DNA from 4 places in the Streptomyces sp. NPDC006294 genome. Region 1 is predicted to be linked to each of the others. Evidence: riboswitches for the same ligand, from Rfam matches in the RefSeq annotation. Region 1 holds a riboswitch; each other region holds the start of a gene.

Region 1 (3,983 bases):
GGAAGAGACCGAAGCGGCCGACGGACACGAGCACGAAGGGACGGACCAGTGAGCGACGCTGCCGTGACCATGGACTTCCACCCGCAGCCGGCTCCGGGCACCGCCCGGCCCTGGGCCTTCCCGGCCCCCGAGCGCGGCACGCTCGACAACGGCCTGACGGTGCTGCGCTGCCACCGGCCCGGCCAGCAGGTCGTGGCGGTCGAGGTCTGCCTCGATGCCCCGCTGGACGCCGAGCCCGAGGGCCTCGACGGCGTCGCCACGATCATGGCGCGCGCCTTGTCGGAGGGCACCGACCAGCACTCCGCGGAGGAGTTCGCCGCCGAACTGGAGCGCTGCGGCGCCACTCTGGACGCCCACGCCGACCACCCCGGCGTCCGGGTGTCGCTGGAGGTCCCGGTCTCCCGGCTCCCCAAGGCGCTGGGTCTGCTCGCCGAGGCGCTGCGGACCCCCGCCTTCGCGGAGAGCGAGGTCGAGCGGCTGGTCCGCAACCGCCTCGACGAGATCCCGCACGAGACGGCGAACCCGGGCCGCCGCGCCGCCAAGCAGCTCTCCAAGGAGCTCTTCCCGGCCGCGCTGCGCGTCTCGCGCCCCCGCCAGGGCACCGAGGAGACGGTGGCCCGGATCGACGCCGCGGCCGTGCGCGCCTTCTTCGAGGCCCATGTGCGCCCCGCGACGGCGACCGCCGTGATCGTCGGCGACCTCACCGGCGTCGACCTGGACGCCGTGCTCGGCGACTCGCTGGGCACCTGGACGGGCGACAAGGCCGCGCCGCACCCGGTGCCCGCGATCACCGCCGACGACACCGGCCGCGTGATCGTCGTGGACCGTCCCGGGGCCGTGCAGACCCAGGTGCTCATCGGCCGGGTCGGGGCGGACCGCCACGACCGCGTCTGGCCCGCCCAGGTGCTCGGCACGTACTGCCTCGGCGGCACCCTCACCTCCCGCCTCGACCGCGTGCTGCGCGAGGAGAAGGGCTACACCTACGGCGTACGGGCCTTCGGCCAGGTGCTGCTCTCCGCGCCGGACGGCTCGGGCGCGGCCATGCTCGCCATCAGCGGCTCCGTGGACACGCCCAACACCGGCCCCGCGCTGGAGGACCTGTGGAAGGTGCTCCGTACGCTCGCGGCCGAGGGCCTCACCGACGCCGAACGTGACGTCGCCGTGCAGAACCTGGTGGGCGTCGCCCCGCTGAAGTACGAGACGGCGGCCTCCGTCGCGGGCACCCTGGCCGACCAGGTCGAGCAGCACCTCCCGGACGACTACCAGGCCCAGTTGTACGTACGGCTGGCGGAGACCGGCACGGTGGAGGCGACCGCGGCCGTGGTCAACGCCTTCCCGGTGGACCGGCTGGTCACGGTGCTCGTCGGCGACGCGTCGCAGATCGCCGAGCCCGTCAAGGCGCTCGGCATCGGCGAAGTGACGGTTGTCACGGGCTGAACGGAAGCCGCCGATCGGGCAGAAGGCGGAAAGCGGCGGATCGCCTGTCAGGCGCGGACAAGTGGAACCCCGGCTTCGGAGCGTTTGCCGGGGTTCCGTCGTATGCCCGTTTTGCGGGAGAGGTTGTCTGTCTGCCCTGTGGCATGCGCTACAAAACGGGCTGTTGGTTTGGCGATTGACGGACGAGATGCCTAGCGTCGGTCCGGCTGTTCGTCTGAAGATCGTCGCGCCCGCGGCGTCGGGCAGTCATCGCCGAGTCCCCGTCAGGCGCGAGCCTGGGGAGCCGGGGACCCAATCAGTCCCTGGGGTGAATCGGACGCCTTCGCCCGAGCGGAGGCGCCCGTAGGAGACCTTCCTGCTCCGAACCCGTCAGCTAACCCGGTAGGCGAGAAGGAAGGAAAGGATCAGCCTCTCCATGGCGTTCACCCGTGCCACCGGGAAGCATCGTGCCCAGAGCCGCCTGACGCGCAGGAGCGCGAAACTGGCCGGCGCCGCCGCACTCGCCACCACCGGCGTCGTCGGAACCCTCGCCTCCCCGGCTCTCGCCGCAGACGCTGCCGCCCTCTCCGTCGAGGACACCGGCCTCACCCAGATCATCACCATGGGCTCGCTCGCCGACGAGATAGCCGACCAGGCCGCCGCGCAGAAGCAGGAGGCCGAGGAGGCCGCCGCCCAGGCCCGTGCGCGGGAGAAGGCCGCGGCGGAGGCCAAGCGCAAGGCGGAGGCGCGCGCCAAGGAGGCCCGCGAGGCCGAGGAGCGCGCCGCCCGTGAGGCCGAGCGCAGGCGGCTGAACTCCTTCCAGCTCCCCATCGCCGGCTCCTTCGTGACCACCGGCTACAAGACCGGCGGCGCCCTGTGGTCCTCCGGCTCCCACTCCGGCGTCGACTTCCGCGCCCCGTCCGGCAGTTCCGTCGTGGCCGTGGGCTCCGGCACCGTCGTCGAGGCCGGCTGGGACGGCGCGTACGGCAACAGCGTCGTGATCCGGATGAACGACGGCACCTACACGCAGTACGGCCACCTGTCGTCGATCGGCGTCTTCGCCGGCCAGCAGGTCACGCCCGGCCAGCAGATCGGCCTCTCCGGCTCGACCGGCAACTCGACAGGGCCGCACCTGCACTTCGAGGCGCGGACCACGGCCGAGTACGGCTCCGACATCGACCCGGTCGCCTATCTGCGCTCGCACGGCGTCGCCGTCTGACCCCGGCGCCCCCCCGTGCGGCCGGCCCGTCGCACCCGCTCGCAAGGCCCCCGGCCCCCCGCCGGGGGCCTTCGGCCTATTCCGTGCCGTTTCCGCCATTCCGTGATTGCCGTGCGTGCCAAGAGATTTCCATGGTTTTCCGGCCGCCGTCGGAAAACGGCGCACATTGCAATAGAGTCACGGGAAGACACGTCCAACGGCTGCGTTTCGCTCGGATCAAGGCGGAGGTTCGGTCATGCGTATTCCCGCGCACTCGGTATGCACGGCGATCCGCGACGACATCGTCTCCGGTGTCTTCGAACGCGGCAGCCGGCTCACCGAGGAGCAGCTCGCCCGCCGCTACGGGGTCTCCCGGGTCCCGGTGCGCGAGGCGCTGCGCACCCTGGAGTCGGAGGGGTTCGTCGTCACCCGGCGGCACGCGGGCGCGTGCGTCGCCGAGCCCACGGAGCAGGAGGCCGCCGACCTCCTCGAGGTCCGCATGCTGCTGGAGCCCCTGGGGGCGGCCCGCGCCGCGCAGCGCCGCACGGAGGCGCACCTGAAGGTGCTTCGCGGCCTGGTCAGGCTGGGGCAGGAGAGGGCGCGCCGGGGCCAGGGCGAGGATCTGCGCTCCCTCGGCAACTGGTTCCACGAGACGCTCGCCCAGTCCTGCGGCAGCCCGGGACTGACCGCGCTGCTCACCCAGCTGCGGCACAAGATCGCCTGGATGTACGCGGTGGAGCAGCCGGCCGCGCCGGTCGAGGCGTGGGCCGAGCGCGGCGCGATCGTCGACGCCGTGGCGCGCGGTGACGCCGAGCGGGCGCGGGCGCTGACGGCGCTGCACGCGGAGCGGTCCGCCGGGGCGCACCGGCTGCGGCGCACCGTGCGGGTGAGGACTTCGCAACATCCCGTAAACACCACGAGCGGCCGGAATTAACAGACGGCGTATACAAAAGTGGTGCGGTGCTGTTTCTTTTGTGGATTTCTTTTCCCGGCGGCGTCCGTGAATTCGTGGTGCTCGCGGAATGCGCGTGGGCGGTTCCGGGAAAGCGGTGGTCGGGGAATGCGGAACCGCGGTGCCCCCCGTATCGGGGCACCGCGGTCTGTCGTACTGGGGGCCGGCTCGGCTCAGAAGGGAGTCAGACGGTCTCGGGGAGCTCGTCGAGACCCTCGGCGACCAGCTTGGCCAGCCGGTCCAGGGCGGCCTCGGCGCCGTCCGCGTCGGAGGCGAGGACGATCTCCTCGCCGCCCTGCGCGCCCAGGCCGAGCACGGCGAGCATGGAGGCGGCGTTGACCGGGTTGCCGTCGGCCTTGGCGATCGTCACGGGGACGCCGGCAGCCGTCGCGGCACGGACGAAGATGGACGCGGGGC
Region 2 (3,983 bases), on a different contig from region 1:
CTCATCATCCCAACTGAAAAGCGGAGGTTAAGCGTTGCTTCAGACCTGCCTGCAAGGATTGCACGTACTCGTTAAGGCCCCGGACGGTCCAGTCTGGGGCCATGGACGTACAGCTGATCGCCTTCCTCGGGGTCGCCGCGGGCATGGTCGCCATGCCCGGAGCGGACTTCACCGTCGTCGTACGCAACGCGATCACCTCGCGGCACGCCGGCGTCGCCTGCGCGGTGGGCGTCGCGGCCGGTCTGCTCGTCCACACGGCGCTGGCCGTCGCGGGGCTCGCGGCCCTCCTCGCGACGGTGCCCCTGCTGTACCGGACGCTGCAGATCGCCGGCGGCGCGTACGTGCTGTACCTGGGCGTCCGCGCGCTGCGGACCGCGCTCCGTGCGCGGCCGGACGCCCCCGAGCTCGAGGGCGCGACCGTGAGCGGCGTCGGACGGGGCCTGCGGCAGGGCTTCCTCACCAACGTGCTCAACCCGAAGGCGCCGGTGCTCTTTCTGAGCCTGCTTCCGCAGTTCGTTCCCGACGGCGCCGCGGTGCTGCCGCGCACCCTGCTGCTGGCGGGCATCGTCGTGCTGCTGGCGCTGATCTGGTTCCCGGTAGTGGCGCTGCTGGTCGACCGGCTCGGCCGGTGGCTGCGCAGGCCGCGCACCGCCCGCGCCGTCGAGGGCGCGTCCGGCGGTGCGCTGACCGTGCTCGGCGCGACGCTGCTGGTCCAGTCGACGGCGCACTGACAGCGCGCCACCGCGAGGGAACTGCCGGGGTGTCAGCGCACCCGGCCGTACTTGACGCTCCGCGTCCAGATCTTGGCCAGGCGGACCACGTCCCCGGTCTTCGGCGAGTGCCAGATCCTGCCGTTCCCGGCGTAGATCCCCACGTGGTACACGGCACCGCCGGAATGGAAGAACACCAGGTCACCGTGCCGGCGGTCGGAGGCGGAGATGTGCCGGGTCCGGTTGTACTGCTGCTGTGCGGTCCGGGGCAGTATCTTCCCGGCCTTCTGGTACGAGTAGAGCGTCAGCCCGGAGCAGTCGAAGCGGTTGGGGCCCGTGGCGCCGTACCGGTACGGCGATCCCTGCTTCGACGCCGCCACCTTGAGCGCCTTGCTCGCGTGGCTGCTGATCGCGTGGGCCGGCGTGGCGCCGCCCGGGGCGAGGAGTGTGCCGCCCACGGCGGCGATCGTCAGTGCCGATACGGCGCCCGCCCGGGAGAAGAGGAGCGGGAGATGAATCTGCGCAGTCATGCGCAACCCTTCGTCAGCCGCCTGTGAAGGGTGACCTGTCGGGTTCGGACCGGCGAAGACGCCCGGCCGCCGAAGCGGCTTCACCCCAAGGCGTGTCCGGGAGCCGGTCACGCCGTACTGCTCGGGTCCTCCACTCCTGCCGATGCACTTCCGTCGACCAGACGTCCGGCGCGGCGGCAGGACTCAGCGTCCGCCCGGACCGCCCCGTCGAGGTGACGGGGGCTTGTCGTCCCACGGATCGTTACCCACCCATGTCCGGTTTCCGAGTTGAAACGGCTTTTGTGAAGCTGATCACGACTGGCCCTTTCGGGTGGGCAGGACTGTCGGGCCGCTTTTCCCGTGACCCGGAAACATGGTCGTACCAGCGGCGAAGCAGTCGACTGCGCCAGATCGGTGGCCGCGTGGCGCAAGTCGCACGAGAGGCAACAACTTCGGCGAAGCTCCACCGAACGGGCGACGAATGCCGCTGGCCGGGCGGCGGTTGGCGGCAGCAGAGCGACCGTCAACTTCTCGAAACCGGCGGCACGGTCACCCGTTTCGCCCTGCGCTCACCGTCGGGTACGCGCAACGCCTCGGTGAGCGTGTGCGTGTGCGTGTACACCTCGCTCTCGCCCGTACGCGCATGAGCGTCAGGGCCTCCTTGAGTGCGCCCGCCCCCGCCCGACCAGCGCCTGCGCGGCGCGCAGGGCCGAGTAGGGGTGGGGGGAGCGGGCCGGGTTGTCCGGCCGACCAGGTCGAGGACTTCGAGGTAAAAGTCGACGAACTCGGCCTCGGCGCGCGTGAGAGCGGGCAGCGGTGGCAGTTCGGGCGGCAGCATGCCCGGCTCACCTCCCGGCGGGGGAGGGCGCGGCCGAGCTCCTGCGGGAGGCGATGACGTGATCGATCAGGCCGTACTCGCTGGCCGCCGACGCGTCGAACACCTTGTCCCGCTCCAGGTCGCCGGCGATACGCCCCGGAGTCTGTCCGGTGTGGCGCACGAGCATCCCGGCCAGTTGTTCGCGCAGCCGCAGCAACTCGGCGGCGTGGATCTCCAGATCGGACGGCTGTCCGCGCAACGGCTCCTGGTACGAGGGCTGCTGCATCACGACGCGGGCACCCGGCAGCGCCATCCGCTTCCCCGGCGCACCGGCGGCGAGCAGCGCGGTCGCGACCGAGGCGGCCCGGCCGAGGCGGGTGGTCGCCACGTCGCAGGTGATCACCTGCATCGTGTCGTAAACGGTGGCCATGGCGCTCAGCGATCCGCCGCGGCCAGGACTCTCCGCGACCGCACAGCAGAAGACCGCGCGTCCCCGTCCGCTACAGCGGGGACGCGCGGCCCGTTCGCGGGGTCAGGCGGCCGGGACGGCGGAGGGGCGGGGTGACGCACCCGCCGGGGCCGGGGCCGGGGAGCGGCGGTGGGCGACGAGTACCGCGGTCAGGCCCAGGGCCGCCCATACGGACAGCGTCAGCAGTGCCGCGGCCCCGCCGCTGCCGTCGAAGTACGCCACCGAGCGCATCAGTGTCGCGCCCGCGCCCGGCGGCAGCCACTGGCCGAGGTCCCCGACCGGCCCGGGGAGCAGTTCCGGTGCGGACGACGCGCCGGAGAACGGGTTGCCGAGCAGCACCATCACCAGGGCTCCGGCCCCGATGCCCGGCGTGCCGAGCAGGGCGGCCAGCCCGGCGACGGGTGCGCCGACCGCGGCGACCGTGAGGCTCAGCGCGCCCGCCTCCGCCCACCAGCCGCCGTCGAGCACGCCGAGCCAGCTGTGGGCGATCGCCGTGGCGGTGATGCCGACCAGGACGGCCGCGCCGGCGAGCGCACCGGCGGCCCGGGTGCCGCGCAGGCCCAGCAGGGTCACCAGCGCGCCGGCCGCGACGCCGCCGAGGACCAGCGGCAGGACGCTCGCGGGGAGCGCGCTGCCCCGCGGGTCGCCGGCCGGGAGGGGCGCGAGGTCCGTCACCCGCACCTCGGCGCCCGGCGGGGCCTGCGCCGTCACCGCCTGCTCCAGCAGCTGGGCGACGGCGGGGCCGCCTCCGGTGGCGATCAGCAGCTTCGGGCCCTCGGGCGCGGCGACCACGGCCCCGTATACGACCCGGTCCTCGATCGCGGTCCTGGCGGCGGCCTCGTCCTCGTAGCGGTGGACGTCGAAGGCGCCGCCGCGCTCTTCGAAGCGCTGCTCGAGCTGACCCGCGGCCGCGGTGGGGCCCGCGACGCCGATGGGCAGGTTGCGCGGCGCGGTCCTGGCGGCCGGCCAGGCGAAGGCCCACAGGGCCAGCGCCGCCACGACCGGGACCAGGACCATCACCGCGATCACGCGGCGGTGAGGTGCAGCGGACATGGGAACCCCCTGAAGAGAAGGATCGTTCGTTTTATCTTGTCGCCACTGTCCCGCCGCGATCCGAGCTTGTCAAGAATGAATGTTCGTTTTACTTTTGGCCCATGGCTCGCGTATCCCAGGAACACCTCGACGCACGTCGCCGCCAGATCCTCGACGGCGCCGCCCGCTGCGTCTCCCGCAACGGCTTCCACGCCACGTCCATGCAGGACATCCTCCGTGAGTCGGGACTGTCGGCCGGGGCGGTGTACCGGTACTTCCGCAGCAAGGAGGAGCTGATCGCGGCCATCGCCGACGAGGCGTTCGGCAGCATCCGCTCGGCCTTCGAGGAGGCGGCGCGGACCACACCGCCCCCCACGCCAGACGTGCTCCTCGGGCGGGTGCTGCGGCGGATGCTGATCGAGGAGGTGCCCGGCGGCGACCGGCAG
Region 3 (3,983 bases), on a different contig from region 1:
GCCGGGCTCCAGGACGACGGCACCGACACCGGCGTCGACCCGGGCATCCTGCCGCTGCCGAAGCAGAGCGACGCGCCGGACGGCGAGCCGTCGCCCGACGCTTCCGATTCTCCCGACGACCCGCTCGACGTCCGCGAGCCGACCGGCCCGGCGGGCGACAAGCCCGCCGAGGGCTCGGCGGACGACTCGGACCCCACGGGCGGCTCCGGCGCGCCGGACACCCGTGACGCGGGCACGCCCTCCGGCGACGCGACCGACCGGCCGGCGACCGGGGGCGACACCCGCACGGCGCCCACGGACGACGCCACCGGGGCGGCCCCGTCCGGCGAGACGCCGACCGGCACCGGCAAGCACCGCGGTGCGCCGGGCGACGAGTCCGCCACGGGCGGTTCGGAGGGCGTACGCGAGGACGGCCGCCATGCCTCACGGGGTGACGGCGCGGGCCGCAAGGGTGACGTCGGGGCAACCGCCCCGGGCTCGTACACCGTTCAGCCCGGCGACAATCTGTGCGACATCGCCGCCGCGGAAGAGGTGCCCGGCGGGTGGCCGGCCCTCTACGAGGCGAACGAGAAGACGGTCGGATCCGACCCGGACCTCATCCTGCCCGGTCAGAGCCTCGACCTGAGCCTGGGTCAGGGCTAGTTCACGCGGCGGTTCATGGGCTTATGTCCGCTTCGTTCGAGTGAGACAAGGGTCTCTTCGCCCCAACTGGGGTGCAACGCCCCACGAATTCGGCCACTCCGCCCCTCACCTGCGAAAACGGACATCTTCGGGTGGTCGGTTCGGGCGTTTTCTCCCCGATGTTCGACTTTGAACATCGGGGAGTCCTGTGTCTACGGTCTGAACCGCTCGCCACCGCGGGCACCGTCGACCGATACGCCGAATCCTGCCGTCGGTCGGGGGGAACAGTCGTCGCTCAGAGCGCCGAAGGCAGGAGCGGGGGACCCAAGGTAAGCGCCGGGGCCGTTCGCCCGGATCGAGAGATCCGGCGGACCGGAGCCGGCTGGGGGTGAAGCCCGTACGTCCCACGGACGTACGGCCGGGCAACTCACAGGCCCGAACCCGACAGCTCACCTCGTAGGCGTCGGTGAGGAGAAGTTCCATGCTGCGTTCTTCCGGCAAGGCCAAGCACCGTCGTCCGTCGAAGGTCACCCGTCTCGTCGCGCTCGCCGGTGTCGCCGGCGCCGCCATCGCCGCCCCGGTTCTCGGCGCGACCTCCGCCTCCGCCGCCACCGCTTCCGAGTGGGACGCCGTCGCCCAGTGCGAGTCCGGCGGCAACTGGTCCATCAACACGGGCAACGGCTACTACGGCGGTCTGCAGTTCTCCGCCTCCACCTGGGCCGCGTACGGCGGCACCGCGTACGCCTCGACCGCCGACCAGGCGTCCAAGGTCCAGCAGATCGAGATAGCCGAGAAGGTCCTGGCCGGCCAGGGCAAGGGCGCCTGGCCGAGCTGCGGCGTCGGCCTGTCCAGCGCCTCCTACGGCGGCGGCTCCGCCGAGGCCGCGCCCGCGCAGCCGTCCCAGGAGCGCTCCGAGGCGCCCACCACGCGCTCCGAGCGCACCGAGGCCCCCGCCCCGGCCCCGAAGGCCGAGCGGCCCGCCGCCGCTCCGAAGGCCAAGGGCTTCAAGAAGGGTGACGGCGAGTACAAGGTCGAGGCCGGCGACACCCTCGGCAAGATCGCGCAGGCCGAGAAGGTCGAGGGCGGCTGGGAGAAGCTGTTCGAGCTGAACAAGGACATCGTCGAGGACGCCGACGTGATTTACCCGGGCCAGCAGCTCCACCTGCGCTGACCCGCCCCTGCCTCCCACGGTCCGGCGGTCGTGGGAGGCGCCCGTCTGTCGAACGGGACCCGAGCACCCCGGTCCGGCGCGCCTTCCCCCGTACGCGCCGGGCCGGGGCCCGTTCCGTCGAGGGGTCGGGGTCTGCCGGAGGAAGCGGGTTACCCGCTGGTAGGAACCATCCTGTTTGTCCGGTCACAAGGGGCTTGATGCCCTTTTTCGTCCCAGGGGGCGGGCATCGGCCGGGCCTTTGCCGCCGGGGCGGTTAGGCTCTTGCCGCAAGGCCAAGCAGACCTCTGCACTTTTCTCGCGTCACATCCCAGAAGGAGATGCTCGTGCCGTCCATCGACGTCGTCGTAGCCCGGGAAATCCTGGACTCCCGAGGCAACCCCACGGTCGAGGTCGAGGTTGGCCTCGACGACGGCAGCACGGGTCGTGCTGCAGTTCCGTCCGGCGCCTCCACCGGTGCGTTCGAGGCTCTCGAGCTCCGCGACGGTGACCAGAACCGCTACCAGGGCAAGGGCGTCGAGAAGGCCGTCCTCGCCGTCATCGAGCAGATCGGCCCGGAGCTCGTCGGCTACGACGCCACCGAACAGCGCCTGATCGACCAGGCGATGTTCGACCTGGACGCCACCCCGGACAAGTCCTCGCTCGGCGCCAACGCCATCCTCGGCGTCTCCCTCGCCGTCGCGCACGCCGCCTCCGAGGCCTCCGACCTGCCGCTCTTCCGCTACCTTGGCGGCCCGAACGCGCACCTGCTGCCCGTTCCGATGATGAACATCCTGAACGGCGGCTCGCACGCCGACTCCAACGTGGACATCCAGGAGTTCATGATCGCGCCGATCGGCGCCGAGTCGTTCTCCGAGGCGCTGCGCTGGGGCACCGAGGTCTACCACACCCTCAAGAAGGTCCTGAAGCAGAAGGGCCTGTCCACCGGCCTCGGCGACGAGGGCGGCTTCGCGCCGAACCTCGACTCCAACCGCGCCGCCCTCGACCTCATCCTCGAGGCCGTCAAGGAGGCCGGCTACACCCCGGGCAAGGACATCGCGCTCGCGCTCGACGTCGCCGCGTCCGAGTTCTACAAGGACGGCTCCTACGAGTTCGAGGGCAAGTCCCGCTCGGCCGCCGAGATGACCGAGTACTACGAGGAGCTCGCCGCCTCGTACCCGCTGGTCTCCATCGAGGACCCGCTGTTCGAGGACGACTGGGACGGCTGGAAGGTCCTCACCGAGAAGCTGGGCACCAAGGTCCAGATCGTCGGCGACGACCTCTTCGTCACCAACCCGGAGCGCCTGGCCCGCGGCATCGACGAGAACGCCGCGAACGCGCTGCTCGTCAAGGTCAACCAGATCGGCTCGCTGACCGAGACCCTCGACGCCGTCGAGCTCGCCCAGCGCAGCGGCTTCAAGTGCATGATGTCCCACCGCTCCGGCGAGACCGAGGACGTCACCATCGCCGACCTGGCCGTCGCCACCAACTGCGGCCAGATCAAGACCGGCGCCCCGGCCCGCTCCGAGCGCGTCGCCAAGTACAACCAGCTGCTGCGCATCGAGGAGATCCTCGACGACGCGGCGGTGTACGCGGGCCGCAGCGCGTTCCCGCGGTTCAAGTACGAGGGCTGAGCACGGCCCGAGCGTCGCTGGGTCACCGGTGATCACCGGCTGACGCCCTGTCGTACGTACGTCCCCGGCCGCGGTCCCGTACCGTGTCCGGGGACGTCGGCGTGTGAAGGGGAGGCGAGTGGGATGGCGCGCAGGCCGGAAGCGGACAGGGTCTCCACCGCGACCAGGCTGCGGCTGCTCGGCGAGCAGACCGCCGCCCGCGTCTACCGCTCCCAGAACCGCCGCCAGGCCCGCCGCTCCCGGCTCACCGGCCGCGCGGCCTTTCTCGCCCTCGTCGTCTGCTCGCTCGTCGTGGCGCTCGCCTACCCGATGCGCCAGTACGTCTCCCAGCGGGCGGACATCGCCGAGCAGGAACGCCTCATGGACGAGGCGCGCGCACAGGTCGAGCAGCTCAAGGACGAGAAGGCGCGCCTCCAGGACGACATGTACATCCGGCGCCTCGCCCGCGCGCATCTGCACTACGTGGTCCCGGGAGAGACCGGTTTCACCATGATCGACCCCGAGGCCGCGGAGCGGGAGCGCGAAGAGAGCGGCGCGGCCGACCGGCCGTGGTACTCGAACGTATGGAACGGCGTGGACAG
Region 4 (3,983 bases), on a different contig from region 1:
CCTCGCGCACGTTCGTGCCCGGCTTGGGGGCGTGGATCATCTTGCCGTCGCCGATGTAGATCCCGACGTGGCTGATGTCGTCGTAGAAGAAGACCAGGTCGCCGGGGAGCAGATCCGCCGTCGCGACGCGGGTGCCGACCTTCACCTGGTCCCAGGTGGTGCGCGGCAGGTCCACCCCGGCCGCCTTCCAGGCGGCCGCGGTGAGGCCGGAGCAGTCGTACGAGCTCGGGCCCGTCGCTCCCCACACGTACGGCTTGCCGATCTGGGCGCGGGCGAAGGCCAGCACCTTGTCGGCCTTCGCCGCGTAGGTGCCGTCGTCCGTGCCGGTGCCCGTACCGGTGTCCGTTCCCGGGTCGGTCGTGCCGGGGTCCGTGCTCGGGGCCGTCTCGCGCTCCCGGGCCTGCCGCTCGGCCTCCGCCCTGGCGGCGGCCTCGGCCGCGGCCTTCGCCTCGGCCTTGCGGCGGGCCTCCTCCTCCTTCTTCCGCTCGATCGCGGCGAGCCGTGCCTTCTCCTCCGCCGTCAGCGTCGACAGCAGGGTGCGCGCCTCCGCGAGCTTGGTCTGCACCGTCTGCTTGCTGGTGCGCAGCGCCTCCTGGGAGTCCGTGAGGGACTCGAGACGCTTCGTCGCCGCCGTGCGCTGCTTGGCCGCCGCGGCCCGCTCGGTCTCGTACTCGGTGACCGCGGTGCGCTGCTGGGCCGTCATCCGGTCCATCAGCTGCGTCTGGTCGAAGTACGCCTGCGGGCTGTCCGCGAACATCAGCGCGGCGGTGGGCGTGACGGAACCGGTGCGGTACTGCGCGGCCGCGTAGTTGCCGAGCTCGCGGCGGGACTCGTTCAGCTTCTCGGTGCGCTTGGCCGCCTCGTCGAGGAGCCGGTCCACCTCTTGGCGCTTGTCCGCGGTGGCTTCCTTCGCCTTGTTGTACTCCTGCGTGGCGCTGCTGGCCTGCCGGTACAGGTCGTCGACCTTCTTCTGCACCTCTTCGATGCTGGGCTTCGGCTCGGCGGGCGCGGCGGTCGCGCTCTGCGTGGAGAGCAGGGTCACACCCGCGAGGGCTGCCGTGGTGAATCCGACGGCGGAGGACGGTTTGGTGCTTCGGCTGCGGGGCTTGCGATGCGACGCCAAGGCCGGCATCTCCTTCTTCCGTGGACCGCCTACCGGGTTAGCTGTCGGGTTCGGGCGAACGGAAGGTGCCCTACGGACCGAGTGGCGCGCGGTCCGATTCACCCCGGTGGTACTGGGTCCTCCCGCGTCGAGGACGGTGTCGGGAGGGTGGGTCCCCGGTTCCGAACTCCGTTGCCGGAGGCCGGATTCGGCGCAGGCCGCCCGTTCGGCGTGGTTCGCCGGGAGGGGTGCGGGCCGCCTGGTCGAGCACGCTAGCCAACTCGTGCAGCCGCTGTGAAGGTTGATGTTCGATATGTCCGATACATTTTCGTGACCTTTTTCGGCGCATGATCCCGTGCCAGCTCCCGGAGGCGGCTTCGTCGCCTGGCGGAATCGCGCCGTCACCCACCGTCGCCCGCTGCCGGTGTTCGGCGTGCGGCCACGGTTGTCGGTGGGGCAGCCTAGACTCGTTAAGCGATGAGCAGCCTCTTTGACGACAGCTTCCTGGCGGACCTCCAGCCCCAAGCGGACGAGCATCCGCCGCCGCCCGAGGACTCGGCTCCGGAGCAGATCCCGGACGACCTCTTCCAGGGCGCCTTCGACGTGCCCCCGGCCCGCGACGGGTACTACCGCGACGGCGCGCCGCGCCCTGTCGTGGACCCCGCCGCGCTCCTCGACGGGCTGAACGAACAGCAGCGCGCCGCTGTCGTGCACACAGGGTCACCCCTGCTCATCGTGGCCGGCGCCGGCTCCGGCAAGACGCGGGTGCTCACGCACCGCATCGCGCATCTGCTCGGGACCCGCCATGTGCACCCCGGCCAGATACTGGCGATCACCTTCACCAACAAGGCCGCCGGCGAGATGAAGGAGCGCGTCGAGCAGCTGGTGGGCCCGCGTGCCAACGCCATGTGGGTCATGACCTTCCACAGCGCGTGCGTGCGCATCCTGCGCCGCGAGTCCAAGAAGCTGGGCTTCACCTCGTCGTTCTCGATCTACGACGCCGCCGACTCGAAGCGGCTGATGTCGCTCGTCTGCCGCGATCTGGACCTCGACCCGAAGAAGTTCCCGCCGAAGTCCTTCAGCGCCAAGATCTCGAACCTGAAGAACGAGCTGATCGACGAGGAGACCTTCGCCGACCAGGCTCAGGACGGCTTCGAGAAGACGCTCGCAGAGGCGTACCGGATGTATCAGGCGCGGCTGCGCGAGGCCAACGCCCTGGACTTCGACGACATCATCATGACGACGGTCCATCTCCTCCAGGCGTTCCCGGACGTCGCCGAGCACTACCGCCGCCGCTTCCGGCACGTCCTCGTCGACGAGTACCAGGACACCAACCACGCGCAGTACACGCTCGTGCGCGAGCTGGTGGGGACCGGTTACGAGGACCTGGACCCGGCCGAGCTCTGCGTCGTCGGCGACGCCGACCAGTCGATCTACGCCTTCCGCGGCGCGACCATCCGCAACATCCTCCAGTTCGAGGAGGACTACCCGGACGCGACGACGATCCTGCTGGAGCAGAACTACCGCTCCACCCAGACGATCCTGTCCGCCGCCAACGCCGTCATCGAGCGCAACGAGTCCCGCCGGCCCAAGAACCTGTGGACCAACGCGGGCGAGGGCGCCCAGATCACCGGCTACGTCGCGGACACCGAGCACGACGAGGCCCAGTTCGTCGCCGACGAGATCGACCGGCTCACCGACCAGGGCGAGGCGCAGGCCGGCGACGTCGCCGTCTTCTACCGCACGAACGCCCAGTCGCGTGTCTTCGAGGAGATCTTCATCCGCGTCGGCCTGCCCTACAAGGTCGTCGGCGGGGTGCGCTTCTACGAGCGCAAGGAGGTCCGCGACGTGCTGGCCTATCTGCGCGTCCTCGCCAACCCCGAGGACAACGTCCCGCTGCGCCGCATCCTGAACGTGCCGAAGCGCGGCATCGGCGAGCGCGCGGAGGCGATGGTCGACGCCCTCGCGCTCCGGGAGAAGATCACCTTCCCGCAGGCCCTCAAGCGGGTCGACGAGGCGTACGGCATGGCGGCCCGCTCGGCCAACGCGGTCAAGCGGTTCAACGTGCTCATGGAGGAGCTGCGGACCATCGTCGACTCGGGCGCCGGCCCGGCCGTCGTGCTGGAGGCCGTGCTCGAGCGGACCGGCTATCTCGCCGAACTGCAGGCGTCCACGGACCCGCAGGACGAGACCCGTGTCGAGAACCTCCAGGAACTGGCGGCCGTGGCGCTCGAGTTCGAGCAGGAGCGCGGCGAGGGGGAAGGGGCCGGCACGCTCGCCGAGTTCCTCGAGAAGGTGGCACTCGTCGCCGACTCCGACCAGATCCCCGACGCACCTGCTGAATCTGCTGCTGACGCAGCGGGTTCCGAGGACACCGGCGTCATCACGCTGATGACGCTGCACACCGCCAAGGGCCTCGAGTTCCCCGTCGTGTTCCTGACCGGCATGGAGGACGGGGTCTTCCCGCACATGCGGGCGCTGGGGCAGACGAAGGAGCTCGAGGAGGAGCGGCGCCTGGCATACGTGGGCATCACCCGCGCCCGCGAGCGGCTCTATCTGACCCGCTCGTCGATGCGCAGCGCCTGGGGTCAGCCCTCGTACAACCCGCCCTCGCGGTTCCTCGAGGAGATCCCCGTCCAGCATCTGACGTGGAAGCGGACGGGCCCGATGGCCGCGCCCGCCGGGCCCACGTCCGGTATCGCGTCCTCGCTGTCGTCGTCGCGTTCCCGCGGCGGCGCGTCGGGCTTCGCCACGCGGCGTACGAGCGACAAGCCGGTGATCTCACTGGTGGTGGGCGACCGGGTCACGCACGACCAGTTCGGGCTGGGGACCGTGGTCGAGGTGAAGGGCGCGGGCTCGGAGGCGCAGGCGACGATCGACT

The links. A riboswitch is a leader RNA that binds a small molecule or an ion and turns the genes downstream of it on or off. The one in region 1 is predicted to bind cyclic di-AMP.
Positions count from the first base shown of each region.
Region 2: another riboswitch for cyclic di-AMP. It lies ahead of ACFYOP_RS21740 (C40 family peptidase); the one in region 1 lies ahead of ACFYOP_RS27265 (M23 family metallopeptidase).
Region 3: another riboswitch for cyclic di-AMP. It lies ahead of ACFYOP_RS25585 (transglycosylase family protein); the one in region 1 lies ahead of ACFYOP_RS27265 (M23 family metallopeptidase).
Region 4: another riboswitch for cyclic di-AMP. It lies ahead of ACFYOP_RS23610 (NlpC/P60 family protein); the one in region 1 lies ahead of ACFYOP_RS27265 (M23 family metallopeptidase).

Region 1 is NZ_JBIAHV010000017.1:76,251-80,233, reverse strand. Features, by position in the region: gene ACFYOP_RS27275 (pitrilysin family protein) at 1-52, shown strand, start outside; gene ACFYOP_RS27270 (pitrilysin family protein) at 70-1,437, shown strand; cyclic di-AMP (ydaO/yuaA leader) riboswitch at 1,678-1,840, shown strand; gene ACFYOP_RS27265 (M23 family metallopeptidase) at 1,853-2,635, shown strand; gene ACFYOP_RS27260 (GntR family transcriptional regulator) at 2,871-3,548, shown strand; gene ACFYOP_RS27255 (HPr family phosphocarrier protein) at 3,751-3,983, opposite strand, start outside.
Region 2 is NZ_JBIAHV010000011.1:292,437-296,419, reverse strand. Features, by position in the region: gene ACFYOP_RS21745 (LysE family translocator) at 102-731, shown strand; gene ACFYOP_RS21740 (C40 family peptidase) at 764-1,240, opposite strand; cyclic di-AMP (ydaO/yuaA leader) riboswitch at 1,244-1,406, opposite strand; partial or broken gene ACFYOP_RS21735 (hypothetical protein) at 1,743-2,057, opposite strand; partial or broken gene ACFYOP_RS21730 (ClpP family protease) at 2,065-2,484, opposite strand; gene ACFYOP_RS21725 (ABC transporter permease) at 2,569-3,558, opposite strand; gene ACFYOP_RS21720 (TetR/AcrR family transcriptional regulator) at 3,660-3,983, shown strand, end outside.
Region 3 is NZ_JBIAHV010000015.1:59,370-63,352, forward strand. Features, by position in the region: gene ACFYOP_RS25580 (transglycosylase family protein) at 1-642, shown strand, start outside; cyclic di-AMP (ydaO/yuaA leader) riboswitch at 913-1,099, shown strand; gene ACFYOP_RS25585 (transglycosylase family protein) at 1,106-1,792, shown strand; gene eno (phosphopyruvate hydratase) at 2,110-3,402, shown strand; gene ACFYOP_RS25595 (septum formation initiator family protein) at 3,526-3,983, shown strand, end outside.
Region 4 is NZ_JBIAHV010000013.1:124,417-128,399, reverse strand. Features, by position in the region: gene ACFYOP_RS23610 (NlpC/P60 family protein) at 1-1,132, opposite strand, end outside; cyclic di-AMP (ydaO/yuaA leader) riboswitch at 1,134-1,326, opposite strand; gene pcrA (DNA helicase PcrA) at 1,580-3,983, shown strand, end outside.